DNA from 2 places in the Enterobacter sp. ECC-175 genome. Region 2 is predicted to be linked to the other one. Evidence: predicted binding sites of a transcription regulator. Region 2 holds the regulator's gene; the other holds the start of a gene.

Region 1 (16,094 bases), 390 kb from region 2:
CGATTTTAACGACTGGCGGCAGCGGGCTAACCATCCGCTGAAGGTGGGCGCCGGGCTGGAGGAGATCTTTACCCGCGCCCACGGCAGGCCGGCCCGCACGTTTCCGGTGCGCTTTCCCCTGCTACGCCTCGACCGCATCTACGTGAAAAACGCCCACGCCAGCAGCCCGACCGCCCTGGCGCTGCTTAACTGGCGGCATCTCTCCGATCACGCCCCGCTCAGCGCGGAGATCCACTTATGAAATGTACATGGCAAGAGGGAAACCGGATCGTTCTGCTGGAAAACGGCGACCAGTACTATCCCGCCGTCTTTGAGGCCATCGATCGCGCGCAGCAGAAGGTGATCCTCGAAACCTTTATCTGGTTTGAGGATGAGGTGGGAAAACGGCTGCACGCCGTGCTGCTGCGCGCCGCCCAGCGCGGAATTAAAATTGAGGTTCTGCTGGACGGCTACGGCTCGCCTGACCTCAGCGATGATTTCGTCAACGAGCTGACGTCGGCGGGCGTGGTGTTCCGCTACTACGATCCCGGCCCGCGCCTGTTCGGCATGCGCACCAACCTGTTCCGCCGCATGCACCGCAAGATCGTGGTGGTGGACGAATCCGTGGCCTTTGTCGGCGGGATTAACTACTCCGCCGAGCATATGTCCGACTACGGGCCGGAGGCCAAGCAGGACTACGCCATCCGCATTGAGGGGCCGGTGGTGCAGGACATTCTGCTGTTTGAGCTGGAAAACCTGCCCGGGAAAGAGGCCGTCCGCCGCTGGTGGAAGCGCCGCCACCGCCCCGAGGAGAACCGCAGGCCCGGCGAGGCGCAGGCGCTATTCGTCTGGCGCGATAACGGCGAGCACCGGGACGATATTGAACGCCATTATCTGAAGATGCTGGCCAACGCGAAGCGCGAGGTGATTATCGCCAACGCCTACTTCTTCCCCGGCTACCGCCTGCTGCACGCCATGCGCAACGCGGCCCGGCGCGGCGTGCGGGTGAAGCTAATCGTACAGGGCGAGCCGGACATGCCGATCGTTAAGGTCGGTGCCCGCCTGCTCTACAACTATCTGGTGAAAGGCGGCGTTCAGATCTACGAATACCGCCGCCGTCCGCTGCACGGCAAGGTGGCGCTGATGGACGACCACTGGGCCACCGTTGGCTCCAGCAACCTCGATCCGCTCAGCCTGTCGCTGAACCTGGAAGCGAACCTGATCGTTCACGATCGCCAGTTCAACCAGACGCTTCGGGATAATCTTCACGGGCTTATCGCCAACGACTGCGTGCGCGTGGATGAATCCATGGTGCCGAAGCGCACCTGGTGGAATCTCGGCATCGGCGTGGTGGTGTTCCACTTCCTGCGCCACTTCCCGGCGATGGTGGGCTGGCTGCCCGCGCACACGCCGAAGCTGGAGCTGGTCGATCCGCCGGTACAGCCGGAAATGGAAACCCAGGACCGCGTTGAAGCGGAAGACGGAGGGAAACCCTGATGTCAACATCACATCCGCGCTGGCGGCTGGCAAAGAAAATACTCACCTGGCTGTTCTTCATCGCCGTGGCGGTGCTGCTGGTGGTGTACGCGCAGAAGGTTGACTGGAAGGAGGTGTGGAAAGTTATCCGCAACTACAACCGGACCGTGCTGCTGGGCGCCGCGGGGCTGACGATCGTGAGCTACCTGATCTACGGCTGTTACGACCTGCTTGGCCGCGCCTACTGTGGCCACAAGCTGGCGAAGCGGCAGGTGATGCTGGTGTCGTTTATCTGCTACGCCTTTAACCTGACGCTCAGCACCTGGGTCGGCGGCATTGGCATGCGTTACCGCCTCTACTCGCGTCTGGGGCTGCCGGGCGGCACGATTACCCGCATCTTCTCGCTGAGCATTACCACCAACTGGCTGGGCTATATTCTGCTCGGCGGAGTGATTTTCACCATCAACGTGGTGCAGCTGCCCGCGCACTGGTATATCGATGAATCCACGCTGAGGATTTTGGGCATCGTGCTGCTGCTGATCGTCGCCGCCTACCTCTGGGCCTGCGCCTTCGCAAAGCGTCGTCACGTGACCATCAAGGGGCAAAAGCTGGTGCTGCCCTCGTGGAAGTTCGCGGTGGTGCAGATGGTGGTTTCCAGCGCCAACTGGATGGCGATGGGCGCGATCATCTGGCTGCTGATTGGCGAAGACATTAACTATTTCTTCGTGCTGGGCGTGCTGCTGGTCAGCAGCATTGCCGGGGTTATCGTCCATATTCCGGCGGGGATCGGCGTGCTGGAGGCGGTGTTTATCGCCCTGCTGGCGGGCGAGCACGTCTCGCACGGCACCATTATCGCCGCCCTGCTGGCCTACCGCATGCTGTACTACTTCCTGCCGCTGGCGCTGGCGACGGTGTGCTATCTGGTGCTGGAGAGCCGGGCGAAAAAGCTGCGGGCGAAGAACGAGAAGGCGATGGCGAAATAAAAGCCCCCTCTCCCCAAAGGGGCGAGGGAGCAAAGACTGCACCGAGCTGTCCCCTCTCCCCTTTGGGGAGAGGGTTAGGGTGAGGGGAATAAAACCTTAACGCCGGTTGCCGAAAATCCGCAGCAGCATCAGGAACAGGTTGATAAAGTCCAGATACAGCGTCAGCGCGCCGAGGATGGCGTATTTACGCAGGGTTGACGCGTCGCGCACGTCAATCTGCTCACCGATATTTTTCAGCTTCTGCGTGTCATACGCGGTCAGACCAACGAAGACCACCACCCCGATATAGGTCACGGCCCACATCAGCGCTTCGCTCTTCAGCCACAGGTTTACCAGCGACGCGAGCACGATCCCAATCAGCCCCATAAACAGCATGCTGCCGAAGCCGCTCAGGTCACGCTTGGTGGTGTAGCCGTAAAGGCTCATCGCGCCAAACATCCCGCCGGTGACCACGAAGGTGCTGGCGATTGACGAATAGGTGTAAGCGATAAAGATGCTGGACAGCGTCAGACCCGTCAGCGCCGAATAAAGCATAAACAGCGTGGTCGCCATTCCGGCGCTGAGCTTATGCACCAGGCCTGACAGCACGAACACCAGCGCAAGCTGGGCGATGATCAGCCCAAAGAAGGTGATTTTGCTGGAGAAGATAAACATCATGATCTCCGGCGTGTTCGCCGCATACCACGCGATAAACGCGGTAAGCAGCAGGCCGACCGTCATCCAGCCGTACACCTGAGCCATATACGTCTGCAGCCCGGTACGGGACTGCTGCACTATCGAATCGGAACGCGGAAATCGGTCCATGATTCACTCCTGATTAAGATTAAGTAGACACACGCTTTAAGACTAACACATCCGCGTAAACCTGTTACCAACGGCCGGCGGCTTCTTTATCGCTGTCGCGTGACTCCACCCAGCGGTCGCCTTCCGGCGTCGCTTCGCGCTTCCAGAACGGCGCTTTGGTTTTGAGATAGTCCATGATGAACTCCCCTGCCGCAAAGGCGCTGCCGCGGTGCGCGCTGGTGACGCCAACAAACACAATTTCTTCGCCCGGCCACATTTCGCCGATGCGGTGGATAACGCTCACGCGTCCGAGAGGCCAGCGCCCCCGCGCCTGCTCGACGATCTCCGCGAGAGATTTTTCGGTCATGCCCGGATAGTGCTCCAGCGTCAGCGCCTTCACGCTGTCGCCGAGGTTGTGGTTGCGCACCTTGCCGGTGAAGGTCACAACCGCGCCGTCTTCGTCGCGCTCGGCCAGCCAGTCGTATTCGCTGCCGACGCTGAAGCGATCGCGGCTCACGAGGATTCGGGTTTCAGCCATGTTAGCCTCCCGTGACCGGCGGGAAGAACGCCACTTCATCGCCTGCCGCCAGCGGATGGTTGAAATCGACCAGCGTCTGGTTCACGGCCGCCAGCAGCTTGCCTTCGTCCAGCGCCAGCGCCCAGCGGTCGCCCTGCCCGGCCAGATGGGCACGCAGCGCGGCCACGTTCTCAAACGCACCGTCGACCGTCAGGCTATCGGTATTCACCAGCTCGCGCACCTGGGCAAAAAAGAGCACCTTAATCATGGCTGTCCACCTTAAAATCACCGGATTTGCCGCCGCTTTTCGCCAGCAGGCGCACCGGGCCAATCACCATGTCTTTCTGCACGGCCTTGCACATGTCGTAGATAGTCAGCGCGGCAACGGACGCGGCCGTCAGGGCCTCCATCTCCACGCCGGTTTTCCCGGTCAGGCGGCAGAGGGATTCGATGCGCACGCGATTGTGCTCCGGCTGCGCAGCCAGGTTGACTTCAACCTTGCTGAGCATCAGCGGGTGGCACAGGGGAATAAGGTCCCAGGTGCGCTTCGCGGCCTGGATACCGGCAATGCGGGCGGTGGCGAACACGTCGCCCTTGTGGTGACTGCCGTCGATAATCATCGCCAGCGTCTCCGGCAGCATGGTGACAAACGCTTCGGCGCGCGCCTCGCGCACCGTTTCGGCCTTGGCGGAGACGTCCACCATGTGGGCTTCGCCCGCGGCGTTAATGTGGGTCAGTTGCGACATAGCTTACTTCTTCAAATGAGGATGAAAATTACACGGACGGGTGCGGGCATCAAGCTGCGGGGCGATGATATTTTCCCACGCGTTGCGGCAGGCCTTAGTCGAGCCGGGCATGGCGAATATCAGCGTGCCGTTTGCCACGCCCGCCACGGCGCGCGACTGCAGCGTGGAGGTGCCAATCTCTTCGAACGACAGCATGCGGAACACTTCACCAAAGCCTTCGACCTCGCGATCGAACAGCGGGATCAGCGCCTCGGGAGCCTGATCGCCTGCGGTAAAGCCGGTGCCGCCGGTGATCAGCACCACCTGCACCTCGTCGCTGGCGATCCACTGGGATACCCGGGCGCGAATGGCGTAGCGGTTCTCTTTCACGATGGCTTTATCAACAACGTGGTGTCCGGCGTCGTGCGCCGCGTCGCGCAGCCAGTGGCCGGAGGTGTCATCCTCTTCGCCGCGGCGCTCGGAAACGGTAAGGATAGCAATGCGTGTCGGGATAAATTCTGCGCTTACCTGACTCATCTTCTGGTTCCTTTTTAAAGCTGATTACCCGCCAATGTATGACAGATTTTGCGTAATGCCGGTGTCGCCCTGATGCAGGAAGTGGGTCTGCTTTTTGTGCGTCAGCGCCTCGGAAATGCGCGCTTCAAGCGCCTCCTGCTGGGCGTCGTGTTCCAGCAGATCGCGCAGATCCACGCCGCCGTCGCCGAACAGGCAAAGGTGCAGCTTGCCGACGGAGGAGACGCGCAGGCGGTTGCAGCTGGCGCAGAAGTCTTTCTCATAGGGCATAATCAGCCCGATTTCCCCTTCGTAGTCCGGGTGACAAAAGACCTGGGCCGGGCCGTCGCTGCGCTGGCGAATCTGGTGTATCCAGCCGCGCTTGAGCAGCTCGTCGCGCAGCACCATGCCGGAGATATGATGGCGGCGGAACAGTTCGCTGCCCTCGCCGGTCTCCATCAGCTCAATAAAACGCAGCTGAATGCGGCGCGGCTTGATCCACGCCAGGAAGGTGTCCAGCTGGTGATGGTTAACGTCGCGCATCAGCACCGTGTTGACTTTGACTTTTTCGAAGCCCGCCTCAAACGCCGCGTCGATGCCGTCCATCACCTGCTGGAATTTGTCCTGGCCGGTTATGGCGTGGAACTGGCGCGCGTCGAGACTGTCCACGCTGACGTTAATCGCGGTTAGCCCCGCGTCGCGCCAGCTCGCCACGTCACGCGCCATGCGATAGCCGTTAGTGGTGACGGCGATCTGGCGGATACGCGCGTTTTCACGCACGGCAGCGATGATGTCGGGAAAATCTCGACGAAGAGAAGGTTCACCACCGGTCAGACGGACTTTTTCCGTGCCGAGCTCAGCGAAGGCGCGCGTGACGCGGCGCACCTCATCGACGGAAAGAAAGCCGTTATTGGTGACGCTGCCCGGCTTGTAGCCGTCAGGCAGGCAGTAGGTGCAACGAAAGTTGCATACGTCGGTAATCGACAGACGCAGGTAGTAAAACTTGCGCGCGAAAGCATCAGTGAGTTGTGAAGCCATGTACACCTTTCCAGATACGGGAGGCACAGTCATTTCTTTCTGTACCCTGGTGGCAGATCCGCCACGGCCAGAGCGCCATATCTTCCGACACAGGCGCAAAGGCTAGAGTGTAGGTTTTCAATAATGAAAACAGGTTAAGGCGATAGTAGCGCTTAAATCATCAGTTCGCCATTTTCGCTTTACGCTATATATCTTTATATATAGCGGCACGATTGTGCATTTTCGCTATAGAATACGTAAAACCAGCACTTTCGCATTGATATACATCATTCGCGAGCGGGTGAAGCATCGTCTTTTAGGGGTAGTTAGGTTACTGTTACGCGGATAAATCTCATAAGGAATGTATATGCGCAATCGCACATTGGCGGATCTTGACCGCGTTGTCGCTCTCGGCGGAGGCCACGGGCTGGGGCGCGTCATGTCCTCATTGTCCTCGCTGGGCTCCCGGCTAACGGGCATCGTGACTACCACGGACAACGGCGGCTCGACGGGACGGATTCGACGCGCGGAAGGCGGGATTGCCTGGGGCGATACGCGAAACTGTCTTAACCAGCTTATCACCGAGCCGAGCGTTGCATCCGCCATGTTTGAGTATCGTTTTGGCGGTAACGGCGAACTTTCCGGGCATAACCTCGGAAATTTGATGTTAAAGGCGCTGGACCACCTAAGCGTGCGGCCCCTGGAAGCGATCAATTTAATCCGTAACCTGCTCAAGGTGGACGCGTTTCTGATCCCGATGTCGGAACAACCGGTGGATTTGATGGCCATCGATGCTGAAGGCCATGAAGTTTATGGCGAGGTCAATATCGACCAGCTCATTCACCCGCCTAAAGAGCTGATGACCTATCCGAGCGTGCCCGCCACGCGCGAGGCGGTAGAGGCAATAAGCGAAGCGGATTTGATCCTGATCGGGCCGGGCAGTTTTTACACCAGTCTGATGCCACTCCTGCTGATCAAAGAGCTGGCGCAGGCCCTGCGCAGAACGCCTGCGCCCATGGTCTACGTGGGCAACCTGGGGCGCGAGCTAAGCCCTGCGGCCGCCAGCCTGACGCTGGTGGATAAGCTGGCGCTCATGGAACATTACGTGGGTAAGAAGATTATCGACGGCGTCGTGGTGGGGCCAAACGTTGATGTCTCCGGCATGGAAGGCCGGGTGGTGGTCCAGGAGCCGCTGGAAGCGAGCGATATTATGTATCGTCACGACAGACACCTGCTGCGCGAGGCGCTGGAGAAGGCGGTGCAGGCGCTGGGTTAGGTTTGATTGTGCGGCATGATGCCCTCACCCCGGCCCTCTCCCACAGGGAGAGGGAGAAAACACGCCGCTTTATCTAAGATGCGGCGATGAAAAGATCCCGCAGCTGATGCAGCTGGTCGCGGATTTGCGCCGCCTCTTCGAACTCCAGGTTCTGCGCGTGCTGCATCATCTGTCCTTCCAGCTCGTGGATTTTCTGCTGCAGCGCCTTCGGCGTCAGTACGACGGTATCCTCTTCCACCACCGAACGCGCCTTGCCGCGCCCTTTCGCCTTGGTCTTCGCGATGTTTTGACCCAGCGCCAGAATGTCCACCACCTTCTTGTTCAGGCCCTGCGGCGTAATGCCGTGCTCTTCGTTGTAGCGCTGCTGCTTCTCGCGGCGGCGCTCCGTCTCGCCGATCGCTTTCGCCATCGACGGCGTGATCTTATCGCCGTACAGAATCGCCTTGCCGTTCACGTTACGCGCGGCGCGGCCGATGGTCTGGATCAGCGAGCGCTCGGAGCGCAGGAAGCCCTCTTTGTCGGCGTCCAGAATCGCCACCAGCGAGACTTCCGGCATGTCCAGACCTTCTCGCAGCAGGTTGATGCCGACCAGCACGTCAAACTCGCCGAGGCGCAGGTCGCGGATGATCTCCATACGCTCGACGGTGTCGATGTCCGAGTGCAGGTAGCGCACCTTCTCGCCGTGCTCTTCCAGATATTCGGTCAGGTCTTCCGCCATGCGTTTGGTCAGCGTGGTGACCAGCACGCGCTCGTTAATCGCGGAGCGGGCGCGGATCTCTGAAAGCAGATCGTCCACCTGGGTGGCAACCGGGCGCACCTCGATAATCGGATCGAGCAGCCCCGTCGGACGCACAACCTGATCCACCACGTCGTCGCCGGATTTCTCCAGCTCGTAGTTGCCCGGCGTGGCCGAGACGTAGATCGTCTGCGGCGCGAGCGCCTCAAACTCTTCAAACTTCATCGGACGGTTGTCCAGCGCCGACGGCAGGCGGAAGCCGTACTCCACCAGCGTCTCTTTACGCGCGCGGTCGCCGCGGTACATGCCGCCTATCTGCGGGATCGTCACGTGGGATTCATCAATCACCAGCAGGCCGTCGGCCGGGAGGTAGTCAAACAGCGTCGGCGGCGCTTCGCCCGGCCCGCGGCCTGACAGATAGCGCGAGTAGTTTTCAATGCCGGAGCAGTAGCCCAGCTCGTTCATCATCTCCAGATCGAACTGGGTACGCTGGGTCAGGCGCTGCTCTTCAAGCAGCTTGTTGTTCGCCAGCAGCACCTTACGGCGGTCAGCCAGCTCAACCTTAATCTCTTCCATCGCCTGCACGATACGCTCGCGCGGCGTCACGTAGTGCGTTTTGGGGTAGATGGTAAAGCGCTGGATCACCGACTCAATGTGCCCAGTCAGCGGGTCGAACAGCGACAGCCGCTCAACTTCTTCGTCAAACAGCTCGACGCGCAGCGCCATATCGTCCGACTCCGCCGGGAAGATGTCGATCACCTCGCCGCGCACGCGGAACGTGCCGCGCTGGAATGCCTGATCGTTACGGGCGTACTGCAGCTCGGCCAGACGACGCACGATGGCGCGCTGATCGATGATCATCCCCTGGGTCAGGTGCAGCATCATCTTCAGGTACAGATCCGGATCGCCCAGGCCGTAGATAGCCGACACCGAAGCCACCACAACCACGTCACGACGTTCCAGCAGCGCCTTGGTCGCCGACAGGCGCATCTGCTCGATGTGTTCGTTCACCGAGGCGTCTTTTTCGATAAAGGTGTCAGAGCTTGGAACGTAGGCTTCAGGCTGGTAGTAATCGTAGTAAGAGACGAAATACTCCACCGCGTTTTCCGGGAAGAACTCCTTCATCTCGCCGTAAAGCTGTGCCGCCAGGGTTTTGTTGGGGGCCAGCACCATCGTCGGGCGTTGCAGATCGGCAATCACGTTCGCGACGGTAAACGTTTTACCCGAGCCGGTCACCCCCAGCAGGGTCTGATGCGCCAGCCCATCTTCCAGCCCCTCTTCCAGACGACGAATCGCCTCAGGCTGATCGCCTGAAGGGCGGAAAGCGGAATTCAATTTGAACGGTTTACTCATGGGCAACAACCTGATGACGTAGTAAGCGGCAGACGACTAATTTTACTCGTTGTTGCCAGGAATGCCAGTAAAAAACACTGGATAAAAAACCAGTGGCGTGTAAGGATATTTAGCGTAGCACTGGCCCGGCTAGCGTGTTCCTGATTGAAATTTCAGCTGCGGCAACATAAAACACCGGCATTGATGGGTTATCCCCAAAACATTTCCTTTTTTAACATTTGTCAAGACAGGTAATGAAAGTTTTATGTCCGTTGAAGCGCCTTTCATCAGGGCAATTGCTTTTATTCAACAAATTGAAATTTAAGAGATATTTAACAAAGCCGCGTTTCGCACCAATTTGCGTGAAGGCCGCGTATTCTCTCGCTTCTCGCGTGTTTTCTAACTCTAATGCACATGGTTATCCACAGGAATAGTGGATAACTGCTTCCAGCCCGTATGGCGCGGTGCTCGGCAAATTCCCGGTTTTTCCCACGAAGCGGCGCTAAAAAATTTTTATCACTCTTTTTTGATGATGATTAGCCATTTCATTCATAACCCGCCGGTGAGATCTTACTCACAACTCCGCGATCCGAACGTCAGGCAAAGGGGAATAACGTGACCCGAGGCCACGTTATCGCGAACAGCGCTTATCGTGCAGACGGCAGCGGGCTGAGGTCAAGATAGCGACCGGTTTCCGCCTCCTCCGCGCCGTCGGCAAGCCACGGGATTTCGCCCAGGCACGGCGCGGGCAGAACCCGGTTCAGGGTCTCGAGATATTCCTGATGGCGCCTGCCGGGCGGCACGACGTCGTTGGCGACCCAGCCCGCCAGCGTTAAGCCGGCCTGCTGAATCGCCTGCGCGGTTAGCATCGCGTGGTTAATACAGCCCAGCTTCACGCCTACCACCAGAATGACCGGAAGCCGCTCTGACTGCACCCAGTCGGCAAAGGTCTGCGCCTCCGAGAGCGGCGTGAACCAGCCCCCGGCCCCTTCCACCAGCACCCACTCCGCGCGAGCCTCAAGCGCGCGCAGGCCCGCAGACATGACGGCGAAATCAATCGGCCGGCCTTCGTCGGCGCTAACGATGTGCGGCGAGGTCGGCTCCGCGAAGGTGTACGGATTTACCGCCGCGTAGTCCAGCCCGACGCTGCTGTTGCGCTGCAGGGCCAGCGCGTCGGTATTGCGCAGCCCCTCGGGCGTCATCTCGCTGCCGGAGGCGACGGGCTTATACCCTGCGGTCGTACGTCCAAGAAGACGCGCCGCCTGCAGCAGCGCGGCGCTGGCAACCGTTTTGCCCACTTCCGTATCGGTGCCGGTGACAAAATAGCGTTCAGTCACGTTCAATAATCCCATGAAAAAGTTGATAAGAGAGCGGGAAGCTGCCCCCCCGCTGCGGCCACGCCAGCTCAAGCCGCTGCAGCTGCCCGCGGGTGAGCGGCTTTGGCGCCCGCCCGGCGTGCAGGTGCGTGGCGCCGATGCCCTTTAGCGAGCGCATGGCGCTCAGGGGGTCGCTAAAGTCGAGCGTGATGGTCTGCACCTCGGCGCGATAGCGTCGGCCTGCCAGCGCCTGCACCACACTCTCGTGCGATAAAAACCGGTTCGCGTGCTCGCGCCCGTCTACGGCCCGCCACGCCTCGTTTAGCTCCGGAAGCGAGCTCTCAAGAAGCGTGGTGAAGGCCACCTTCCCGCCCGGACGCGCGACGCGATACAGCTCGCCCAGCGCCTGCGGCAGGCTGCTGCACCACTGCACCGCCAGATGGCTCCAGACCAAATCAAACTGCGCGTCCGCCAGCGGAATGGCTTCGATATCGGCCGCCAGATAGCGGTCCGCCGACTGCTGCTGGCGCGCCTCGTCGAGCATCTGCTCGGAGAGATCGATGGCCGTGACCCGGCTTCCCGCCGCGCGCCAGTAGCGGCTGTTGCTCCCCGGCCCGCAGCCCGCGTCCAGCACCTCAGAAAAATGCCCTTCCCCCAGCGCCGCGATAAGCCCCTGCGCGCTCTGGCGCTGCAGCGCGTCGTGCTGCGAATAGCTCTGCGCGGCCCGGCCAAACGCCGCGGCGATCGCCTGCTTATTGACGGATGACATGCAGCACCTCCAGCAGGGCATCGATGTCCTGCGCCTCGTGCGTCGCCGTCAGCGTCAGGCGCAGGCGCGCGGTGCCCGACGGCACGGTGGGCGGGCGGATAGCGGTCGCCCACATCCCGCCGTCGCGCAGGGTTTGCGCCAGCGCCAGCGCCCGATCGTTTTCGCCGACGATAACGGGCTGAATGGCGCTCTGAGAATCAGTGACCTGCAGCGCCAGCGCCTGTGCTCCCTGGCGAAAGCGGCGAATGCGGTCGGCAAGGCGCAGACGGCGCTCCTCGCCCTCGGCGCTGCGGATCACGTTCACCGACGCGGAAAGCGCCACGGCCTGCGCGGGCGGCATGCTGGTGCTGTAGATCAGGTGGCGGGCAAACTGCAGCAGGTAGTCGGCCACCGGCTCGCTGCACAGCACCGCCGCGCCGCTGACGCCAACGCCTTTGCCGAACGTGACGACCAGCAGCTCCGGCTTCACCTTTTGCTGCCAGGCGCTGCCGCGGCCTTCTTCCCCCACGACGCCGATCCCGTGGGCATCGTCCACCATCAGCCAGGCGTGATGCTGCCGGGCGGCGGCGTGAAGAGCCTCGAGCGGCGCGCAGTCGCCGTCCATGCTGAACACCCCTTCCGTCACCGCCAGCCGGAGTCCGGCGCAGGGCTTCGCCAGCAGGGTGCGCATCTGCGCGTCGTCGTTGTGCGCAAACCGGCGCAGCTGCGCCGGGCTAAGGCTTGCCGCTTCGAGCAGAGACGCATGGCTCAGGCGGTCTGCGACGATGCGGTCGTCTTTGTCCATCAGCGCGGCAATCACCGCCTGGTTGGCGGCGAAGCCGGAGATAAACAGCAGCGCGCGCGGGTAGCCCAGCCAGTCGGCAAGCTGCTCCTCGAGCGCCCGGTGCGCGGTGGTGTAGCCGCTGACGTGGCCGGAGCCGCCGCTGCCCACGCCATAGCGCTCGGCCCCCTGCTGCCAGGCGCGGATAATCTGCGGATGCTGGCTGAGGCCCAGGTAGTCATTGCTGGAGAAATTGCAGTACCGCCTGCCCTCACGCACCAGAAAACGGCCCGCGCCGCTTTCCACCGCGCTGCGCGTGCGGAACGCGTCGGCCGCCCGGCGCGCGTTCAGGGCGGCGTCGATTCGCGCCTGCCAGGTCATAGCGCTGCCGCGTTGTAGAACTGTTCGGTGTCGGCGTTGAAAATTTGCTGCTCAAGCTGCTGCTGCTGTTCGTTGTCGCCGGTCAGCACCTCGGTCTGGTGCGGGTTCAGCCCCAGCTTGCGGAACAGCTGAACGTCTTTATCCTCTTCCGGGTTTGGCGTGGTTAGCAGCTTGCAGCCGTAGAAAATGGAGTTTGCCCCCGCCATAAAGCACATCGCCTGGGTCTGCTCGCTCATCTGCTCGCGGCCCGCGGAGAGGCGCACGTACGAGGTTGGCATCATGATGCGCGCCACGGCGATGGTGCGGATAAAATCAAACGCGTCCACGTCGTCGTTATCCGCCAGCGGCGTGCCTTTCACCTTCACCAGCATGTTGATCGGCACGCTTTCCGGCGGCGTCGGCAGGTTGGCCAGCTGGAGCAGCAGGCCCGCGCGGTCTTTTACCGTTTCGCCCAGCCCCACGATGCCGCCGGAGCAGACCTTGATGCCCGCGTCGCGCACCTTGTCGAGGGTGTCCAGGCGCTCCTGATAGGTGCGCGTGGTGATGATGTTGCCGTAAAACTCCGGCGAGGTGTCGAGGTTGTGGTTGTAGTAGTCCAGACCGGCCGCGGAGAGGCGCTGCGCCTGCTCCTCGTTCAGCGTGCCGAGCGTCATGCAGGCCTCAAGCCCCATCTCCTTCACGCCCTTCACCATCTGCTCCAGGTACGGCATGTCGCGGTCGTGCGGGTTTTTCCACGCCGCCCCCATGCAGAAGCGGGTCGAACCGGCGTTCTTCGCTTTTCGCGCCGAGTCGAGCACCTGCTCCACCTCCATCAGGCGCTCGGATTCGAGGCCGGTTTTGTAGCGCGCGCTTTGCGGGCAATACTTGCAGTCTTCCGGGCAGGCGCCGGTCTTGATTGACAGCAGCGTGCTGACCTGCACATGGCGAGGATCGAAGTGCTGACGGTGGACCTGCTGCGCTTCAAACATCAGCTCCAGGAACGGTTTATTGAATAATTCAGTGACTTGCGACATCGTCCAGCGTGCGTGGTGAGCCATTGGGCTTCTCCAAAGGGTTTTGTTAATTGTCGGTTCGGTTTATACTCGTAAACCTAAAACTTTTCAAAATGGTTTACAAGTCGATTATGACCCCGGACGATCTCGCCTTCGACACGCAGCATATCTGGCACCCCTACACCTCCACCACTCGCCCTCTGCCCGTCTATCCGGTCGCCTCCGCGCGCGGCTGCGAGCTGCATCTCGCCAGCGGCGAGCGGCTCGTCGACGGGATGTCCTCCTGGTGGGCCGCGATTCACGGGTACAACCACCCGCGGCTGAACGCGGCGATGAAGGCGCAGATTGACCAGATGTCGCACGTGATGTTTGGCGGCATTACCCATCAGCCCGCCATAGACCTGTGCCGCCGCCTGGTGGCGATGACGCCGGACGCGCTGGAGTGCGTGTTCCTCGCCGACTCCGGCTCCGTTGCCGTTGAGGTGGCGATGAAAATGGCGTTGCAGTACTGGCACGCCAAGGGCGAGACCCGCCAGCGGTTCCTCACCTTCCGCAACGGCTACCACGGCGATACCTTCGGCGCGATGTCGGTCTGCGATCCGGACAACTCCATGCACAGCCTGTGGAAGGGCTACCTGCCGGATAATCTGTTTGCCCCCGCGCCGCAGAGCCGCTTCGACGGCGAATGGGACGAGGCGGACATGGTCGGCTTCGCGCGGCTGATGGCGGCGCATCGCCACGAGATTGCGGCCGTGATTCTGGAGCCGATCGTGCAGGGCGCGGGCGGCATGCGCATGTATCATCCGGAGTGGCTCAGGCGCATCCGTAAGATGTGCGACCGCGAGGGGATTCTGCTGATTGCCGATGAGATCGCCACCGGGTTTGGCCGCACCGGCAGGCTGTTTGCCTGCGAGCACGCGGGGATTTCGCCGGATATTCTGTGCCTCGGAAAAGCGCTGACCGGCGGCACCATGACGCTCTCCGCCACGCTCGCCACGCGCGGCGTTGCCGACACCATCAGCGACGGCGAAGCGGGCTGCTTTATGCACGGCCCAACGTTTATGGGCAACCCGCTGGCCTGCGCGGTCGCCAGCGAAAGCCTCGCCATTCTCGAGAGCGGCGAGTGGCGGGCGCAGGTCGCGTCCATTGAGGCGCAGCTCAAGGAGGAGCTGCGCGCAGCCGCCGATTCTGCACACGTTGCGGACGTGCGCGTGCTGGGCGCCATTGGCGTGATTGAGACGCACCGGCCGGTAAACATGGCGGCCCTGCAGCGCTTCTTCGTCGAGCAGGGCGTATGGGTGCGTCCTTTCGGCAGGCTGATTTACCTGATGCCGCCGTATGTGATTACCCCGGAGCAGCTGCGTAAATTGACGGCCGCGGTCGTTACAGCCGTTAACATTCCCGCGCATTACACGATCTAACCCGATGCGTTACACTTCGTGAACGAGCGATTAACGAGGTAAACCGTATGAAAATCATCAGTAAAGATCTGCGCGACGGGGAGAAACTGCCGGAACGCCACGTTTTCAACGGCATGGGCTATCAAGGCGATAATATTTCCCCGCACCTGGCGTGGGATGAGGTGCCGGCCGGAACCAAAAGCTTCGTGGTGACCTGCTACGACCCGGACGCGCCGACCGGCTCCGGCTGGTGGCACTGGATCGTTGCCAACCTTCCCGCCGACACGCGCGTGCTGCCGCAGGGTTCAGGCTCTGACCTGGTTGCCCTGCCGGAGGGCGCGATTCAGACCCGCACCGACTTTGGCAAAGCGGGCTACGGCGGCGCCGCGCCGCCGAAGGGCGAAACGCACCGCTATATCTTTACGGTTCACGCGCTGGACGTGGAGAAGATTGAGGTAGACGAAGGGGCGAGCGGCGCGATGGTCGGGTTTAACGTGCATTTCCACTCGTTGGGCAGCGCGTCGATTACGGCGATGTACTCGTAACAGTGCGGGCTGATGGCCCCTCACCCTAACCCTCTCCCCATAGGGGAGAGGGGACTTCAACACCCTCTCCCCTATGGGGAGAGGGCTGGGGTGAGGGGAAAATCACAGCACGGAAGGCATTAATCCCACCAGCCGTCCCTCTTCCAGAAGCTGCATCGCCTTATCAATATCCGGCGCAAAGAAGCGGTCGTCGTCGTAGTGCGCAACGTGCTCGCGCAGCGCCTGACGCGCCTGCTCCAGCAGCGGGCTGGATTTTAGCCCCTCGCGCAGGTCGATCCCCTGACAGGCGGCAAGCCATTCCACCGCCAGCACGCCGCGGGTGTTTGACGCCATTTCCCACAGGCGACGTCCGGCGGCAGGCGCCATCGAGACGTGATCCTCCTGGTTCGCCGAGGTCGGCAGGCTGTCCACGCTGTGCGGATGGGAGAGCGCTTTATTCTCGCTCGCCAGCGCCGCCGCGGTAACCTGCGCAATCATAAAGCCAGAGTTCACGCCGCCGTTGCGTACGAGGAACGGCGGCAGCTGGGACATATGCTTGTCCATCATCAGCGCGATGCGGCGCTCGGATAAGGCCCCGATTTCGGCAATCGCCAG
Region 2 (16,094 bases):
GGGCACGACGTGGGGGATGAGGCGATTATCGCCATCACGCGGCAGCTGCAGATGACGCTGCGCGCCGGGGATTGTATCGGCCGCTTCGGCGGCGACGAATTTGCGGTGATCATGTCCGGCACGTCGGCCGAAAGCGGGATTGCCGCCATGTCACGCGTGCACGAGCGTCTGGAGCATATGTCGCTTCCCGGCGCGCCGGGCGAGCGGTTGCAGATAAGCGTGGGGGTTGCCGCCTGGGGGCCCCAGTTTGAACACTACCGCGCGTGGCTGAAGGCGGCGGACGTTGCCCTGTACAAGGCCAAAAATGCCGGGCGTGGCCGCACCGAAGTGGCAGCCTGACGCCCGATGATTTCCTTCAGGACTTACTGAGCTTCTCTGATTTTTCCATGCATTTTTCCATTGCCTCGATCACCGCCGAACGGAAGCCGCGATCCTCCAGCACGCGCACGGCTTCAATGGTTGTGCCTCCTGGGGAGCACACCATGTCCTTGAGCTCGCCCGGATGCTTACCGGTTTCCAGCACCATTTTGGCGGAGCCCATCACCGCCTGGGCCGCAAATTTATAGGCCTGAGCGCGCGGCATACCGCCCAGCACGGCGGCGTCGGCCATGGCTTCGATGAACATAAAGACGTACGCGGGAGCGGAGCCGCTGACGCCCACTACCGGGTGGATCATCGATTCGGCAATCACTTCGGCTTCACCGAAGCAGCGGAAAATATTCAGCACGTCGGCCACGTCTTCGGACGTAACCAGCGCGTTCGGGGTGACGGAAGTCATCCCTGCATTGACCAGCGACGGCGTGTTCGGCATGGCGCGCACAATCTTGCGGTCGTGCCCGAGCGCGCGGGCCAGCTGATCGAGGGTGACGCCCGCGGCAATGGAAACCACCAGCGTCTCTTTATTCAGGCTGGAGGTTATTTCGCTCAGCACCTTAATCATGATGTTAGGCTTGACGGCACCGAAGACGATGTCGGCCACCTGGGCCACTTCCTGCGCGCTTTCGGCAGCGTTAATGCCGTACTCGTCGCGCAGCGCGGCGACCTTATCCGGTGATGGGGTATAGACCCAAATCTGCCCCGGCAGCACCTGGCCGCTGGCGATCAGGCCGCCGAGAATGGCTTTGCCCATGTTGCCGCAGCCGATAAACCCGATTTTCTTATCCATCACGTTTCTCCGTTATTATGCCTCGTTATCTCTGATGGATAGCTTAACAATGAAAAGCAGGCGACAATAGCCGTCAATGTCATTAGGGGAGAGAATATGGCGATTTGGGTTGATGCGGACGCGTGTCCGAATGTCATTAAAGAGATTTTATTCCGCGCCGCCGAGCGCGTGCAGATGCCGATGACGCTGGTGGCGAACCAGAATATCCGCGTTCCGCCGTCCCGCTTTATCCGCTCTATGCGCGTTCCGGCTGGTTTTGACGTGGCGGATAACGAAATTGTGCGGCAGTGCAGCGCGGAAGATTTAGTGATTACGGCAGACATTCCGCTGGCCGCCGAAGTGCTGGAGAAAGGGGCCGCGGCGCTGAACCCGCGCGGTGAACGCTACTCGCCCGCCACCATTCGCGAAAAGCTCACCATGCGCGATTTTATGGACACCCTGCGCGCCAGCGGCGTGCAAACCGGCGGGCCGGACTCCTTATCCCAAAGGGATCGCCAGCAGTTTGCCGCCGAGCTGGATAAATGGCTGCTGGAAGTTAAACGCCGCACGGCTTAATGATAATTGTTTTCATTTATGGTAGGGTGAGACGCATCGGGGTTGTCTTTCCCTGCTGCTTTGCAGTAAAGTTAGCGCAACATCTTCTGCAATCATTTCTTTACAGTCTTCAGCCATCCGGCATCAAGGGGAACACCTGGTTATGACCCAACCCATCTTTTTAGTTGGCCCCCGCGGCTGTGGGAAAACCACCGTTGGCCTCGAACTGGCGCGCGCGTGCCAAAGCCAGTTTGTCGATACCGACCACCGGCTTCAGGCGGTTGCCGGCGAAACCATCGCCGAGATTGTCGAGAAAGAGGGCTGGGAAAGCTTTCGCGCGCGTGAAACCGCCGCGCTGGAGGCCGTTGCCGCGCCTTCAACCGTGATTGCCACGGGCGGTGGAATTATCCTGGCAGAGCAAAACCGCCAGTTCATGCGCGAAAAAGGGATTGTGATTTACCTCTGCGCGCCGGTCGACACGCTGGTGGGCCGCCTTGAGGCGTTTCCGGAAGAGGGCCAGCGGCCAACGCTGACGGGCAAACCGATTAGCGAAGAGGTCAGCGACGTGCTGGAGGAGCGCGATGCGCTCTACCGCGAGGCGGCGCACCATGTTGTTGATGCCTCTCTTTCGCCGCAGGAAGTGGTAAATCAGATTATTACCGTCCTGCCTTTAGCCTGCGCCAGCTAGCCGCCGTCTATACTCATAGCTCAGACAAAAAATAAGGATGAGCTATGCCAACCAGACCTCCCTATCCGCGCGAAGCGCGCATCGTGACCGTAGAAAAAGGCAGCACCGATCGGACCGTGACCTGGTACCAGCTGCGGGCCGATCACCCTAAGCCCGATTCGCTAATCAGCGAACATGAAACCGAGCAGGAAGCGCTGGACGCCAAGCGGCGCTACGAAGATCCTGAAAAGTCCTGATAGAAATCCTAAATTCGTCACAACCGTGCCTGAATCACACTTTTAACTCATCGGTGTTGTTAAGCAGGGGTTAATATTTAGTTATTACAGGTAGATTCGGAAAGGCCGCCAGATCTTTACACTTCGCTGTAGAGATCTGCTGCTACGCTTTTTTGCTGTTTATTTGAAAATAAAACCGTACAGCGTAGTGAGCCTGTGCCTGTGTTAACGCAGTGGTAGTGATTGAAGGCGAAAAAAATGAAGGCAACATTGGCGATCCTCACGATCGGGGTGGTTCCTGTAAGCGAAGTATTACCGCTCTTAACGGAGCATGTCTCTGAACAACAGATCTCGCATTTGAGCCTGCTCGGCAAGATGAGTCGGGAAGAGGTCATGGAAGACTACGCGATAGAACCGGGAGAGGACCCCCTGCCGACATTGTTAAGCGACGGTAAAATGGCGCACGTTTCCCGGCAGAAGATCGAGCGCGCCCTGCAGGGCGTGATTGAAGTGCTGGATAATCAACGCTATGACGTCATTTTGTTGATGAGCACGGCTCCGATTACCGGGCTGGTCGCGCGAAATGCGATCCTGCTCGAACCGATGCGCATCATCCCGCCGCTGGTGGCTTCGATCGTGGACGGGCATCAGGTTGGGGTGATCGTGCCAATCGAAGAACTTATTGATAATCAGGCCAACAAGTGGAAGGCGCTGGCGAATCCGCCGCACTATGCGCTGGCGAACCCGTTCTGGGACAGCGAAACCAAGCTGATTGCCGCAGGGCGCGAGCTGATAGAGTCGGGCGCGGATGTTTTGATGCTGGACTGCCTTGGTTTTCACCAGCGCCATCGCGACCTTTTGCAAAAGGCGCTGGACGTTCCCGTACTTTTATCGAACGTTCTGGTGGCCCGCCTGGCCTCCGAGCTGCTGGCCTGATGATTTTGCGTGACAGGTTACAAGCATGGCCCCTATAGTGGATTTTTATCTAAAAATACAAGGGACAGCCCATGCTTCAGAGTAACGAATACTTTTCCGGTAAAGTGAAATCGATTGGTTTTACCAGCAGCAGCACTGGCCGCGCCAGCGTTGGCGTTATGGCTGAAGGGGAATACACCTTTGGTACGGCGGAAGCGGAAGAAATGACGGTGGTCAGCGGTGCGCTGAACGTCTTACTGCCGGGGGAAACGGAGTGGAAGGTCTATTCTGCCGGGCAGGTTTTCAACGTGCCGGGCCACAGCGAGTTTCATTTACAGGTTGCTGAGCCAACCTCTTATCTGTGCCGATATCTGAAATAATTTTTTCCCTCTCCCCTATGGGGAGAGGGTTAGAGTGAAGGGCGATTATCTCTGCGCTTCGCCGCCGAGACCTTCCACCAGGCTCTGGATCAGCGCCGCCAGCTCGCCGGTCATCAGGATAAAGTCCGCGTCGAAGCGCTGGGCGTAATCTTCCCGATCGATATCTTCGTTCTGATCGCGCAGCTCATCACAGAACTTCAGACGCTTCACCGAGCCGTCGTCGCACATCACGAACTGAATGCGCTGCTGCCAGTCCAGCGCCAGCTTGGTCACCACCTTGCCCGCCTCAATGTGTACGGCGATTTCGTCGCTGACCAGATCCTGTTTTTTCGCGCGGATCACGCCGCCGTCTTCGAGCAGCGCCTTAAGTTCCGCTTCGTCGAGGATCTGGAAGCCCTGCGCGGCCGTCCCGCTGCGCACCCACTCGGTCAGCGTCAGCTCGATCGGCGTTTCCAGCGCCAGCGGTACCACCGGCAGCGAGCCGAGGCTCTTACGCAGCAGGGCCAGCGTATCTTCCGCTTTCTTGGCGCTGGCGCAGTCCACCATAATCAGGCCGTTGACCGTATCGATCCACATCATCGTCTGGCTAAAGCGGCTGAACGCGCGCGGCAGCAGAGAGTGCAGCACTTCGTCTTTCAGCGAGTCTTTTTCCGTTTTTTTCAGCTTGCGGCCCTGTTCGGCTTCCAGCTTGAAGATCTTCGCTTCGAGCGCCTGCTTCACCACCGGCGTCGGCAGGATCTTCTCCTCTTTACGGGCGCAAACGATGATTTGCCCCGTGCTGCTGGCGTGGGTCAGCGCATCGCTTTGTGAACCCATTGGCGGAACCCAGCCGGTTTTCGCCATATCCTGGCTACCGCAAGGGGAAAAGGTGTAAGCGGCTAACTGTTTTTCCATCTCTTCTGCACGCAGCGAAACGTCGCGGCTGAGACGGTAAACCATCAAATTTTTGAACCACAGCATGATAATTTCCACGGCCTTGTCGTTAAATCAGCGGGCATGATAACGAATTGTCGCATCCCTTGCATTGCTAATCGGGAAGCGTGCTTCTACTCTGTTGATAATCAAGATAATGAGGAGTCACCCGTGCGTATTGGTATTGATTTGGGCGGTACGAAAACAGAAGTGATTGCGCTGAGCGAACAGGGGGAGCAGCTGTTTCGCCACCGCCTGCCTACGCCGCGCGATGATTATCGCCAGACAATCGAGACGATCGCCCGGCTCGTTGAGATGGCGGAGCGGGAGACGGGGCAGACGGGCACCGTCGGGATGGGCATACCGGGATCGATTTCGCCCTACACCGGGGTGGTTAAAAACGCCAACTCGACGTGGCTCAACGGCCAGCCGTTCGATAAGGACCTGAGCGCGCGCCTGAACCGCGAGGTGCGGCTGGCAAACGATGCGAACTGCCTGGCGGTGTCTGAAGCTATCGACGGCGCGGCGGCCGGCGCGCAGACCGTGTTTGCGGTGATTATCGGCACCGGCTGCGGTGCGGGCGTGGCGTTCGGCGGGCGGGCGCACATCGGCGGCAACGGCACGGCGGGCGAGTGGGGGCACAACCCGCTGCCCTGGATGGACGAGGACGAACTAAAATACCGCGCGGAAGTGCCGTGCTACTGCGGCAAGCAGGGCTGTATTGAGACGTTTATCTCCGGCACCGGCTTCGCGACCGACTACCACCGCCTGAGCGGTCAGCCGCTGAAGGGCAATGAAATTATGCGGCTGGTCGAAGAGCAGGATCCGGTTGCGGAGCTGGCGCTCAGCCGCTACGAGCTGCGGCTGGCGAAATCGCTGGCGCACGTGGTGAATATTCTCGATCCCGACGTGATTGTGCTCGGCGGCGGCATGAGCAACGTGGATCGGCTATACGCCACGGTGCCGAACCTGGTGAAGCAGTGGGTGTTCGGCGGCGAGTGCGAAACGCCGATCCGTAAAGCGGTACACGGCGACTCCAGCGGCGTGCGCGGCGCTGCGTGGCTGTGGCCGGAATAAAAGCAAAACAGCAACGTAAGTTGCTGTTTTTGATGTTTGTACCCTCTCCCTGTGGGAGAGGGCCAGGGTGAGGCAAGGTAAAAGCAAAACAGCAACGTAAGTTGCTGTTTTTGGTGTTTTTACCCTCTCCCCGTGGGAGAGGGCCAGGGTGAGGGCATCAGACCGCACCATTCCCCCATTTATTCCACCGCAAACGCCTTATCCAGCCTGCTGTACCCCAGCCCGTTAATTTTCTTCACCTTGATCTGCACCGGAATCCGCTCCTTCATCGCCTCAACGTGGCTAATCACGCCGATGGTTTTACCGGTGGCGTTCAGCGCGTCGAGGGCGTCCAGCGCCGTATCCAGCGTTTCGCTGTCCAGCGTGCCGAAGCCTTCATCGAGGAACAGCGAATCAATGCGCGTTTTATGGCTCACCAGATCGGAAAGCGCCAGCGCCAGCGCCAGGCTGACCAGGAAGCTTTCGCCGCCGGAAAGGGTGCGGGTATCGCGTACCGCGTCGGCCTGCCAGGTATCCACCACTTCCAGCTCCAGCGCGTCGCTCGGTTTGCGCTGCAGCAGGTAGCGCCCGTGCAGGCGGTTAAGCTGCTGGTTGGCGAGCCAGACCAGATTATCGAGCGTCAGCCCCTGCGCGAACTTGCGGAATTTGTCCCCGGTGCTGGAACCGATGAGCGCGTTAAGATATCCCCAGTCGTCCGCCAGCCGTGAAGCCTCCGCAATTTGCTGCATCAGCGTCTGCTGATGAGCGCGGTTATCGCTGTCCTGCTTGAGCTGCTGGCGGATCTCGCCCTGACGCGTGGTATTTTCACGCAGTTTTTGCGCCAGCTGCGTCAGCGTCGCCTGCAGCGCTGGCGCATCGGCCTCCAGCCCCTGTGGGCGAAGCGTCTGATGCCCGGCAAGCAGCTGATTGGCCTGCCCGGCCAGCGCCGTGGCCTGCTGGAGCTGATTCTCGAGCGTCTGTTTAAGCTGCTCAAGGCGGCGGAGGGTATCGTCATCCAGCAGTGCGGCGAGGAACGCGTCGCGATCGGCGAAGCAGCTTGCGTCCAGCGCGGCGCTGAACTGGGCCTGAGAGTGCTGGAGCCGTTCGCGCTCCAGCGTTTCTTGCTGCTGAAGCGTATTGAGCTGGCTTTGCAGCGACACGCACTCGTCGTGGATCGCGCGCCAGTGTTCAGGAATCACCGCTTCGGCTTGTGCGTCGTCGCCGACCGGCAGCGTGTCCAGAATGGGCATCAACGCGTTTATACGTTCCTGAATCGCCGCGTGCTGGGTCTGTTTTTCCTGCCATTGGGCATATTCGGTTTCGCGTGCGCTGAGCCAGACGCTCTCAGCCCCCTCATCGGGCACGTTAAGCGACAGCGGCTGGAGCGAGGACGACAGCGCCTGGCCCGTCGAGGTCAGCTGCTGCTGGTACTGGTGCGCCTGTGCGTCCAGCTCATTGAGCTGGTTTTGCAGGGTCAGGCGCTGGCTGAGCTGATAGAGCTGGCGCTCGTAGTGCTCCTGCTCGTTCATCCAGGGGGCGATATCATCCTGAATGTTCAGCGCTATGTTCAGGGAGGTGCAGACCTCCAGCCACTCTTTAGTGAGCGCTTGCTCTTCCTGAGAGATCGCCTGAGCGTCTTCTGTCTCGCGCTGGATCTGTTGGGTCAGGGCATTCACCTGCCCGAGCACCAGCAGCCCTTCGTCTTTCAGCGCGGCAACCTCTTTGGCGAGCGCGTCACGGCGCAGCTGGTTGGCGCTCAGCTCCAGCGCCCGGTATTCCGTGACGGCCGGATGAGTGGTTGAACCACAGAGCGGACAAGGTTTGCCTGACTGCAAATCTGACCGCTCCGCCTCCAGTTTCTTGATGGTCTTTTCTTGCTCGCAAAGCGTAACAACATCCTGATAGTGCTGATTTTTTTCTTTGTACTGCTGACGGCGCAGGCTCAGGGTTTCGTTAAGTTTTACCTGCTCAGCCTGCGCTTTCTGCACGCTTTCCGCATTCTGGCGCAGCCGTTTTTGCAGTGGCTGATAGCGCGCGTGAAGCGCGGTCAGGCGCTGGCGGAGCGCCCGCGACTGCGCCTGCTGCTCCATTGCCGTTGTGATGGCCTCCGCCGTCAGCGTCAGCGCGTTCTCCGGCATTTCAGCCAGCTTCTGGCGCAGTTCAGCAATGCGCGCCGATTGCGCTGCAAGCTGGTGTTTATCGCGATTTAGCTGCGCGAACTGCGCCCGCCAGCCGGCAATCTGCTGTCCCCACTGGCCAAAACGTTCATGCTCGCTCAGCCATTGCGCCAGGGCCGTATGCTCGGCCTGAAGCTGCTCCCGATGGCGGAGCGCGGCGTTGCGAATACGCGAGCGAAGCGCTGCTCTATCGAGTAAGCGAGTATTTACTTCAGCAATGGCCTGGGTGGTCTGCGCCAGGCGGGTGGTTTGCTCCTGCTGGCGCTCCCACAGCGGGCGCAGCTGGGCGGCGGGGTGAGCGAGCTGGAGCTTTGCCAGCTCCGGCGCGGCATCGGTCAGTGCCTGCTGCGCCTGCTGCTGCGAAGCGGCGGCACGCTGCTGTTCACGAATCAGCTCGTCGCTGCGCGTCAGCCACTGGAACGCTTTCTGGTGGTTTTGCTGCTCAGCCAGCAGGATTTTCTCTTCGTCAGTAAGCGCCTGCAAACTTTGCTGCAACTGCTGCTGCTGTTCTTCGTCAAGCAGCACCACGCCCGCGGCCTGCGCTTCGCATATCTCAAGCGCGCTGCGGGCGGCCTTGTGTTTTTCAAAGACCATGGCCGAAATCTGGCCGTAAATTTCCGTGCCGGTCAGCTCTTCTAACAGCTCGGCGCGATCGCTCGGTTTGGCATTCAGGAAGGCGGCAAACTGCCCCTGAGAGAGCAGCATTGAGCGGGTGAAGCGGCCGTAGTCCAGGCCGGTGAGCGCGGCGGTTTGCTCCAGCTTATCGCTGGCTTTGTCCGCGAGGATTTTACCGTCTTCGCAGCGCGCCAGCTCAACGCGCGGCGCCTGCAGGTTGCCGTCCGGCTGGTTTCGCGCGCGGTTCTGGCTCCAGAACGCGCGGTAGGCGATGCCTTTTACTTCAAATTCAACTTCCGCCAGGCACTCGGCGGTGTCGCGCGTCATCAGATCGTTTTGCGCCTGGGAGACCTTATTCAGGCGCGGCGTCTCGTGGTAAAGCGCCAGGCAGATGGCGTCCAGCAGGGTGGTTTTACCCGCGCCTGTCGCGCCGGTAATGGCAAACAGCCCGTTGCTGGCAAACGGCTCTGCGGTAAAGTCGATTTTCCATTCACCCTTGAGCGAGTTGAGGTTTTTCAGGCGCAGGCTCAAAATTTTCATGCGTTGTCGTCCTCGTCGTTCAGCGCCTGGAGAGTATGGCTAAACAGTTCGCTAAGCCTTGCGCGCTTCGCATCGTCGATTTCCTCCTGCGAAAGCCTGCGTTCAAATACCTCTTCAACCCGCAGCTCGCTGAGCGTTTCCCGCTGCGCGCTTAACAGGATTTTCTCGCGCTGCTCGCGGCTGCGGCGCACCAGCAGCACTTCCACCGGCAGATCCTCCGTCAGCGTCTGAATTTTGCGCTGCATATCGTGCAGGTAGTCGTCGGTGGTGATTTCGATATCCAGCCAGACGGGCGGATTCAGCGCGGCATCGCGCCATTGCTCAAGCTGGGCGGTAATGGCGTCAAGATCGCCCTTGAGCACCGCCAGCGGCTGGGTGACGGGCACCTCCAGCGTCTCGACGGCGCTGAGTTTTCCGTCGGTGAAGCTCACCAGATGCACGGATTTTGCTTTGCCGGTTTCATCAAAGCTGAGCGAAATGGGCGATCCGCAGTAGCGAATATGTTCGCAGCCGCCGATGACCTGCGCGCGGTGAATGTGCCCGAGTGCGATGTAGTCCGCTGGGGGGAAATTTTGCGCCGGGAAGGCATCCAGCGTGCCGATATAGATGTCGCGCACCGCGTCGCTTTTGCTGGCGCCAACGGTGGTGAGGTGCCCGGTCGCAATCACTGGAATTTGCTGTTCGCCGCGCAGGGCGCAGGCGTCGGCATACTGCTGGTGATAGTACTCGGTAATGCGTTGCAGCAGATGCTGCTGCTTTTCACCGCCGGAAAGCCCGGCCTGGCTTTGCACGATATCGCGCGGGCGCAGGAAGGGAACCGGGCACAGCACCGCGCCGGGCGTGCCGTCGCGCTTGTTCAGGATCTGCGGCGCGTGTCCGGCGCTGGCGACGACGGTCGTGTTGAGGAACGCCAGAATATCGCGGGATTCATTCAGCGTTGCCACGGAGTCGTGGTTGCCGGCGACAATCACCAGATGGCAGCCCGTTTTCTGAAGATTCACCACGAAGCGGTTATAAAGCTCGCGCGCATAGCTCGGCGGCTGGCCGGTATCAAAAATATCGCCCGCCACGATAATGGCATCCACCTCCTGCTCCCGAGCCGTGTTCAGCAGCCAGCGCAGGAACGCGTCGTGTTCGGCCGCGCGGCTTTTGCTGTAAAAATTTTGACCCAGATGCCAGTCCGAGGTGTGAAGTAGGCGCATAACAGTTCCGTGGCAATAAAAGGGAAACGCGATTATAAACGTTCAGGGGGCGGAAAATAACCGCTGTAATAAAACAACAGTTTGCCATTGATGGTGGTAATGTTTTTCATAAATCTGTCATAAATCTGACGCATAATGGCGCCGCATTACACACTTGTAACTTAAATAAGAGAAGACAGGGCAAAGTATGGCGAGACGTATTCTGGTCGTAGAAGATGAAGCTCCGATTCGTGAAATGGTGTGCTTCGTGCTCGAACAAAACGGCTTCCAGCCGGTTGAAGCGGAAGATTATGACAGCGCGGTGAACCAGCTGAATGAACCCTGGCCCGATCTGATCCTGCTTGACTGGATGCTGCCCGGCGGCTCTGGGCTACAGTTTATCAAGCACATTAAGCGCGAAGCGATGACCCGCGACATTCCGGTGGTGATGCTGACGGCGCGCGGCGAAGAAGAGGACCGCGTGCGCGGTCTGGAAACCGGCGCGGATGATTACGTTACCAAACCGTTCTCGCCGAAAGAGCTGGTTGCCCGCATCAAAGCCGTGATGCGCCGCATTTCGCCGATGGCGGTGGAAGAGGTGATTGAGATGCAGGGGCTGAGCCTTGACCCAACCTCGCACCGCGTGATGACCGGCGAAAGCCCTCTTGATATGGGGCCGACCGAATTTAAGCTCCTGCATTTCTTTATGACGCACCCGGAGCGCGTTTACAGCCGCGAACAGCTGCTAAACAACGTCTGGGGCACTAACGTATACGTCGAAGATCGAACGGTAGACGTGCATATTCGCCGCCTGCGTAAAGCGCTGGAACTGAGCGGCCACGATCGCATGGTGCAGACGGTCCGCGGCACGGGTTATCGTTTTTCGACCCGTTTCTGAATAATGACAGGAGTGTGACGCGTGCTGGAACGTCTGTCATGGAAAAGGCTCGTCTTTGAACTGATCTTATGCTGTATTCCGGCCCTTATTCTGGGGGCTATTTTTGGTCATCTGCCGTGGTTTTTGCTGGCGTCAGTTACCGGGCTGTTGATTTGGCACTTCTGGAACCTGCTGCGCCTTTCCTGGTGGCTGTGGGTGGACAGAAGCATGACGCCACCGCCCGGAAGCGGGAGCTGGGAGCCGCTGCTCTACGGTCTGCACCAGATGCAGATGCGCAATAAAAAGCGTCGCCGCGAGCTGGGAAGCCTGATCAAACGCTTCCGTAGCGGCGCGGAGTCGCTGCCGGATGCGGTCATTCTGACCACGGAAGAAGGGACCATCTTCTGGTGTAACGGCCTGGCGCAACAGCTGCTGGGCCTGCGCTGGCCGGACGATAACGGCCAGAATATTCTTAACCTTCTGCGCTACCCCGAGTTCACGCTGTATCTGAAAAAGCGCGACTTTACGCGCCCGCACAACCTCAAGCTTAACAACGGCCGACATCTTGAAATCCGCGTGATGCCCTACAGCGACAGGCAGTGGCTGATGGTGGCGCGCGACGTGACGCAAATGCACCAGCTTGAAGGGGCGCGGCGTAACTTCTTTGCTAACGTCAGCCACGAGCTGCGCACGCCGCTGACGGTGCTGCAGGGCTATCTGGAGATGATGCAGGAGCAAACGCTGGAGGGCGCGCCGCGCGAGAAGGCGCTCCATACCATGCGCGAGCAAACGCACCGCATGGAAGGGCTGGTGAAGCAGCTGCTGACGCTGTCAAAAATCGAGGCCGCGCCGTCCCTGGCCCTGAACGACACCATTGACGTGCCCGTCATGCTTCGCCTGGTCGAACGGGAAGCGCAAACCCTGAGCCACAGTCGTCATGAGCTGCTATTTGACGTCGACAGCGGCCTGAAGGTGCTGGGCAGTGAAGATGAGCTGCGAAGCGCCGTGTCGAACCTGGTGTACAACGCGGTGAACCATACGCCCGAGGGGACGAAGATCGTGGTGCGCTGGCAGCGCGTGGGGGCCGGCGCAGAGTTTAGCGTCGAGGATAACGGACCGGGGATCGCGCCGGAGCATATTCCGCGCCTGACCGAGCGTTTCTATCGCGTGGACAAAGCGCGATCGCGGCAGACCGGGGGCAGCGGCCTGGGGCTGGCCATCGTCAAGCACGCGGTAAACCACCATGAAGGACGCCTGGAAATTCAGAGTACGGTGGGGAAAGGCACGCGCTTTAGCTTCGTTATTCCGGAACGATTAATTGCCAAAAAAAGCGCCTGACCGCGGGCGTGTTATCTCACCTTTCCACGGGCCAGCGATTGCTGGCCCGTTTTCTTTGCGGTCAAGCGAAACGCGGATGAATTTTATACGGTTGATGCTTTTTTGTTCGCATGATTAGCCATGGGTTTTTCGGATAATTAGCGTATTGTGCTAGCCTGTATTTTCATACTGGCATATTGTTCTGGTTTTACGATCCCTCCTTGCCTTTAAACGTTATAAGCGTTTAAATTCCCCACCTGATACTGTCATACCGACTGTATTTGCGTGGTAAATCGAAAAACTATTCTTCTCCACGCCAGGACGGGAGAATATCCCGCTGAAATTGAGCAAATTTTCTGCTGTATTGTCCCGTGAGGGATGGCGAAAAACTCAACGTTTACAACACCACATCCACAGGCAGTAAGGTTTTATGACCCATCATTTAAAATCGCGTGACATCATCGCGCTGGGCTTTATGACATTCGCGCTGTTCGTTGGCGCAGGCAACATCATTTTTCCACCCATGGTTGGCTTACAGGCGGGTGAACACGTCTGGACGGCTGCGTTTGGGTTCCTGATTACTGCCGTGGGCCTACCGGTTCTGACCGTGGTTGCGCTGGCGAAAGTCGGCGGCGGCGTAGATAGCCTCAGCACCCCGATTGGCAAAGTGGCTGGCGTTCTGCTGGCAACCGTCTGCTATCTGGCCGTCGGCCCGCTGTTCGCCACCCCGCGCACCGCGACCGTTTCTTTCGAAGTGGGGATTGCTCCGCTGACCGGCGATGGCGCGATGCCGCTGTTTATCTACAGCCTGGTTTACTTCGCGATTGTGATTCTGGTCTCCCTCTATCCGGGCAAGCTGCTGGATACCGTAGGTAACTTCCTGGCACCGCTGAAAATTATTGCGCTGATCGTGCTGGCCGTTGCGGCCATCGTTTGGCCTGCTGGCCCAATCAGCGATGCGATGGATGCTTATAAGAACGCCGCGTTCTCTAACGGTTTCGTGAACGGCTATCTGACCATGGATACGCTGGGGGCGATGGTGTTTGGCATCGTTATCGTCAACGCCGCACGTTCGCGTGGCGTGACCGAAGCGCGCCTGCTGACCCGCTACACGATTTGGGCCGGCCTGATGGCAGGCGTGGGCCTGACGCTGCTGTATCTGGCGCTGTTCCGCCTGGGCTCCGACAGCGCGACGCTGGTTGACCAGAACGCCAACGGTGCGGCAATCCTTCATGCTTACGTGCAGCACACCTTCGGCGGCGCGGGCAGCATGCTGCTGGCGGTACTGATCTTCCTCGCGTGCCTGGTGACGGCGGTTGGCCTGACCTGCGCCTGCGCAGAGTTCTTTGCGCAGTACCTGCCGCTCTCATACCGCACGCTGGTGTTTATCCTCGGCATCTTCTCCATGGCGGTGTCTAACCTCGGTCTGAGCCACCTGATCCAGGTCTCCATTCCGGTGCTGACGGCGATTTATCCGCCGTGCATCGTGCTGGTGGTGCTGAGCTTCACCCGCCCGTGGTGGAATAACTCATCGCGAATTATTGCGCCAGCCATGTTTATCAGCCTGATTTTTGGTATCCTTGACGGGATCAAAGCATCAGCATTCGCAGAAATCCTGCCTGCCTGGACACAGCGTCTGCCGCTGTCCGAGCAGGGACTGGCCTGGCTGATGCCTACCGTTGTTGCACTGGTGCTGGCGATTATCTGGGACCGTGCTGCAGGGCGTCAGGTGGCATCGAACGTCCATTAATCAACGGCAACAAACTGTTTAACCACGGGGCTTAAGGCCCCGTGGTTTTTTGTTTTTTTCGTGTTGAATGGCAAGATTTAAATGGAAAGCACTAACAAACTTAAGCGTGGACTGAGCACGCGCCACATCCGCTTTATGGCGCTTGGCTCTGCTATCGGTACCGGTCTTTTTTATGGCTCGGCAGATGCCATTAAAATGGCCGGTCCCAGCGTGCTGCTGGCGTACATCATCGGCGGCGTGGCGGCGTATATCATCATGCGCGCGCTGGGGGAAATGTCCGTTCATAACCCGTCAGCCAGCTCCTTCTCACGCTATGCGCAGGAAAACCTGGGCCCGCTGGCGGGATTCATCACCGGCTGGACCTACTGCTTTGAAATCCTGATCGTGGCCATCGCTGATGTGACCGCGTTTGGCATCTACATGGGCGTCTGGTTCCCCGCCGTGCCGCACTGGATATGGGTGCTGAGCGTGGTGCTGATCATCTGCGCCGTCAACCTGATGAGCGTGAAGGTGTTTGGCGAGCTGGAGTTCTGGTTCTCCTTCTTTAAGGTTGCCACCATCATCATCATGATTCTTGCCGGTTTCGGCATCATCATCTGGGGAATTGGCAACGGCGGGCAGCCGACCGGTATCCACAACCTCTGGAGCAACGGCGGCTTCTTTAGCAACGGCTGGCTCGGGATGGTGATGTCGCTACAGATGGTGATGTTTGCCTACGGCGGGATCGAAATCATCGGCATTACCGCCGGTGAAGCGAAGGACCCGGAGAAGTCCATTCCGCGCGCCATCAACTCCGTACCGATGCGCATCCTGGTGTTCTACGTGGGCACGCTGTTTGTGATTATGTCCATCTATCCGTGGAACCAGGTAGGCACTAACGGCAGCCCGTTCGTGTTGACCTTCCAGCACATGGGCATCGCCTTTGCCGCCAGCATTCTGAACTTCGTGGTGCTGACCGCCTCGCTTTCTGCCATTAACAGCGACGTCTTCGGCGTCGGCCGTATGCTGCACGGCATGGCGGAGCAGGGCAGCGCGCCGAAGGTCTTTGCCAAAACCTCACGCCGCGGCACGCCGTGGGTAACGGTAGTGGTGATGACCGTCGCGCTGCTGTTCTCGGTCTATCTGAACTACATCATGCCGGAGAACGTCTTCCTGGTGATTGCGTCGCTGGCAACGTTTGCGACCGTGTGGGTGTGGATTATGATCCTGCTGTCGCAGATCGCGTTCCGCCGCCGCCTGTCCCCGGAAGAGGCAAAAGCGCTGAAGTTCAAGGTGCCGGGCGGGGTGCCTACCACCGTGGCTGGCCTGATCTTCCTGGTGTTTATCATCGCGCTGATTGGCTACCATCCGGATACCCGTATTTCGCTGTACGTTGGCTTCGCGTGGATCGTCCTGCTGCTGGTGGGCTGGGTGTTTAAACGCCGCCGCGACCGCCAGCTGGCGCAGGCGCAGTAATCCTCTTTCCCCTCTCCCCGTGGGAGAGGGGCAGGATGAGGGCATCAGGCCGCACTGATGCCTCATCCCCCGTCCTCCTCCCCCAATAAATTTCGTCATGGTGAGCTAACCTTCATTCCCCTGTGGCAAGGTGGCGTCAATTTCATCAAAGGGGATGCGTGATGTTAAATGCCTGGCACCTTCCGGTTGCCCCATTCGTTAAGCAAAACAAAGACAACCTTATGATTACGCTTTGGCTGGCGGGAGAAAATCAGCCCGAGCGCGTGACGCTTCGCACCGACGTGGATAACGAAGAAACGTCGCTAACAATGCACAAG

Evidence for each region. Region 2 encodes PhoB, which activates phosphate uptake and scavenging genes when phosphate is short. Its sites were predicted from a motif close to CTGTCATAAAACTGNCNNAT; they were not measured.
Region 1: a site for PhoB is predicted at 9,590-9,609, ahead of uvrB (excinuclease ABC subunit UvrB). Genes of this name have one in related genera too.

What each region holds. Positions count from the first base shown of each region.
Region 1 is NZ_CP143776.1:1,966,793-1,982,886, reverse strand. Features, by position in the region: gene V1599_RS09385 (endonuclease/exonuclease/phosphatase family protein) at 1-241, shown strand, start outside; gene clsB (cardiolipin synthase ClsB) at 238-1,476, shown strand; gene V1599_RS09375 (YbhN family protein) at 1,476-2,438, shown strand; gene V1599_RS09370 (Bax inhibitor-1/YccA family protein) at 2,535-3,242, opposite strand; gene moaE (molybdopterin synthase catalytic subunit MoaE) at 3,307-3,759, opposite strand; gene moaD (molybdopterin synthase sulfur carrier subunit) at 3,761-4,006, opposite strand; gene moaC (cyclic pyranopterin monophosphate synthase MoaC) at 3,999-4,484, opposite strand; gene moaB (molybdenum cofactor biosynthesis protein B) at 4,488-5,000, opposite strand; gene moaA (GTP 3',8-cyclase MoaA) at 5,025-6,014, opposite strand; molybdenum cofactor riboswitch at 6,002-6,136, opposite strand; gene yvcK (uridine diphosphate-N-acetylglucosamine-binding protein YvcK) at 6,361-7,269, shown strand; gene uvrB (excinuclease ABC subunit UvrB) at 7,343-9,358, opposite strand; gene bioD (dethiobiotin synthase) at 9,985-10,674, opposite strand; gene bioC (malonyl-ACP O-methyltransferase BioC) at 10,667-11,422, opposite strand; gene bioF (8-amino-7-oxononanoate synthase) at 11,406-12,563, opposite strand; gene bioB (biotin synthase BioB) at 12,560-13,600, opposite strand; gene bioA (adenosylmethionine--8-amino-7-oxononanoate transaminase) at 13,669-14,976, shown strand; gene V1599_RS09305 (kinase inhibitor) at 15,024-15,500, shown strand; gene hutH (histidine ammonia-lyase) at 15,603-16,094, opposite strand, start outside.
Region 2 is NZ_CP143776.1:1,579,194-1,595,287, forward strand. Features, by position in the region: gene adrA (diguanylate cyclase AdrA) at 1-339, shown strand, start outside; gene proC (pyrroline-5-carboxylate reductase) at 356-1,165, opposite strand; gene V1599_RS07430 (YaiI/YqxD family protein) at 1,262-1,720, shown strand; gene aroL (shikimate kinase AroL) at 1,863-2,387, shown strand; gene yaiA (protein YaiA) at 2,432-2,623, shown strand; gene V1599_RS07445 (AroM family protein) at 2,861-3,538, shown strand; gene ppnP (pyrimidine/purine nucleoside phosphorylase) at 3,610-3,897, shown strand; gene rdgC (recombination-associated protein RdgC) at 3,943-4,857, opposite strand; gene mak (fructokinase) at 4,981-5,886, shown strand; gene sbcC (exonuclease subunit SbcC) at 6,066-9,197, opposite strand; gene sbcD (exonuclease subunit SbcD) at 9,194-10,399, opposite strand; gene phoB (phosphate response regulator transcription factor PhoB) at 10,587-11,276, shown strand; gene phoR (phosphate regulon sensor histidine kinase PhoR) at 11,298-12,593, shown strand; gene brnQ (branched-chain amino acid transporter carrier protein BrnQ) at 13,003-14,322, shown strand; gene proY (proline-specific permease ProY) at 14,404-15,777, shown strand; gene malZ (maltodextrin glucosidase) at 15,939-16,094, shown strand, end outside.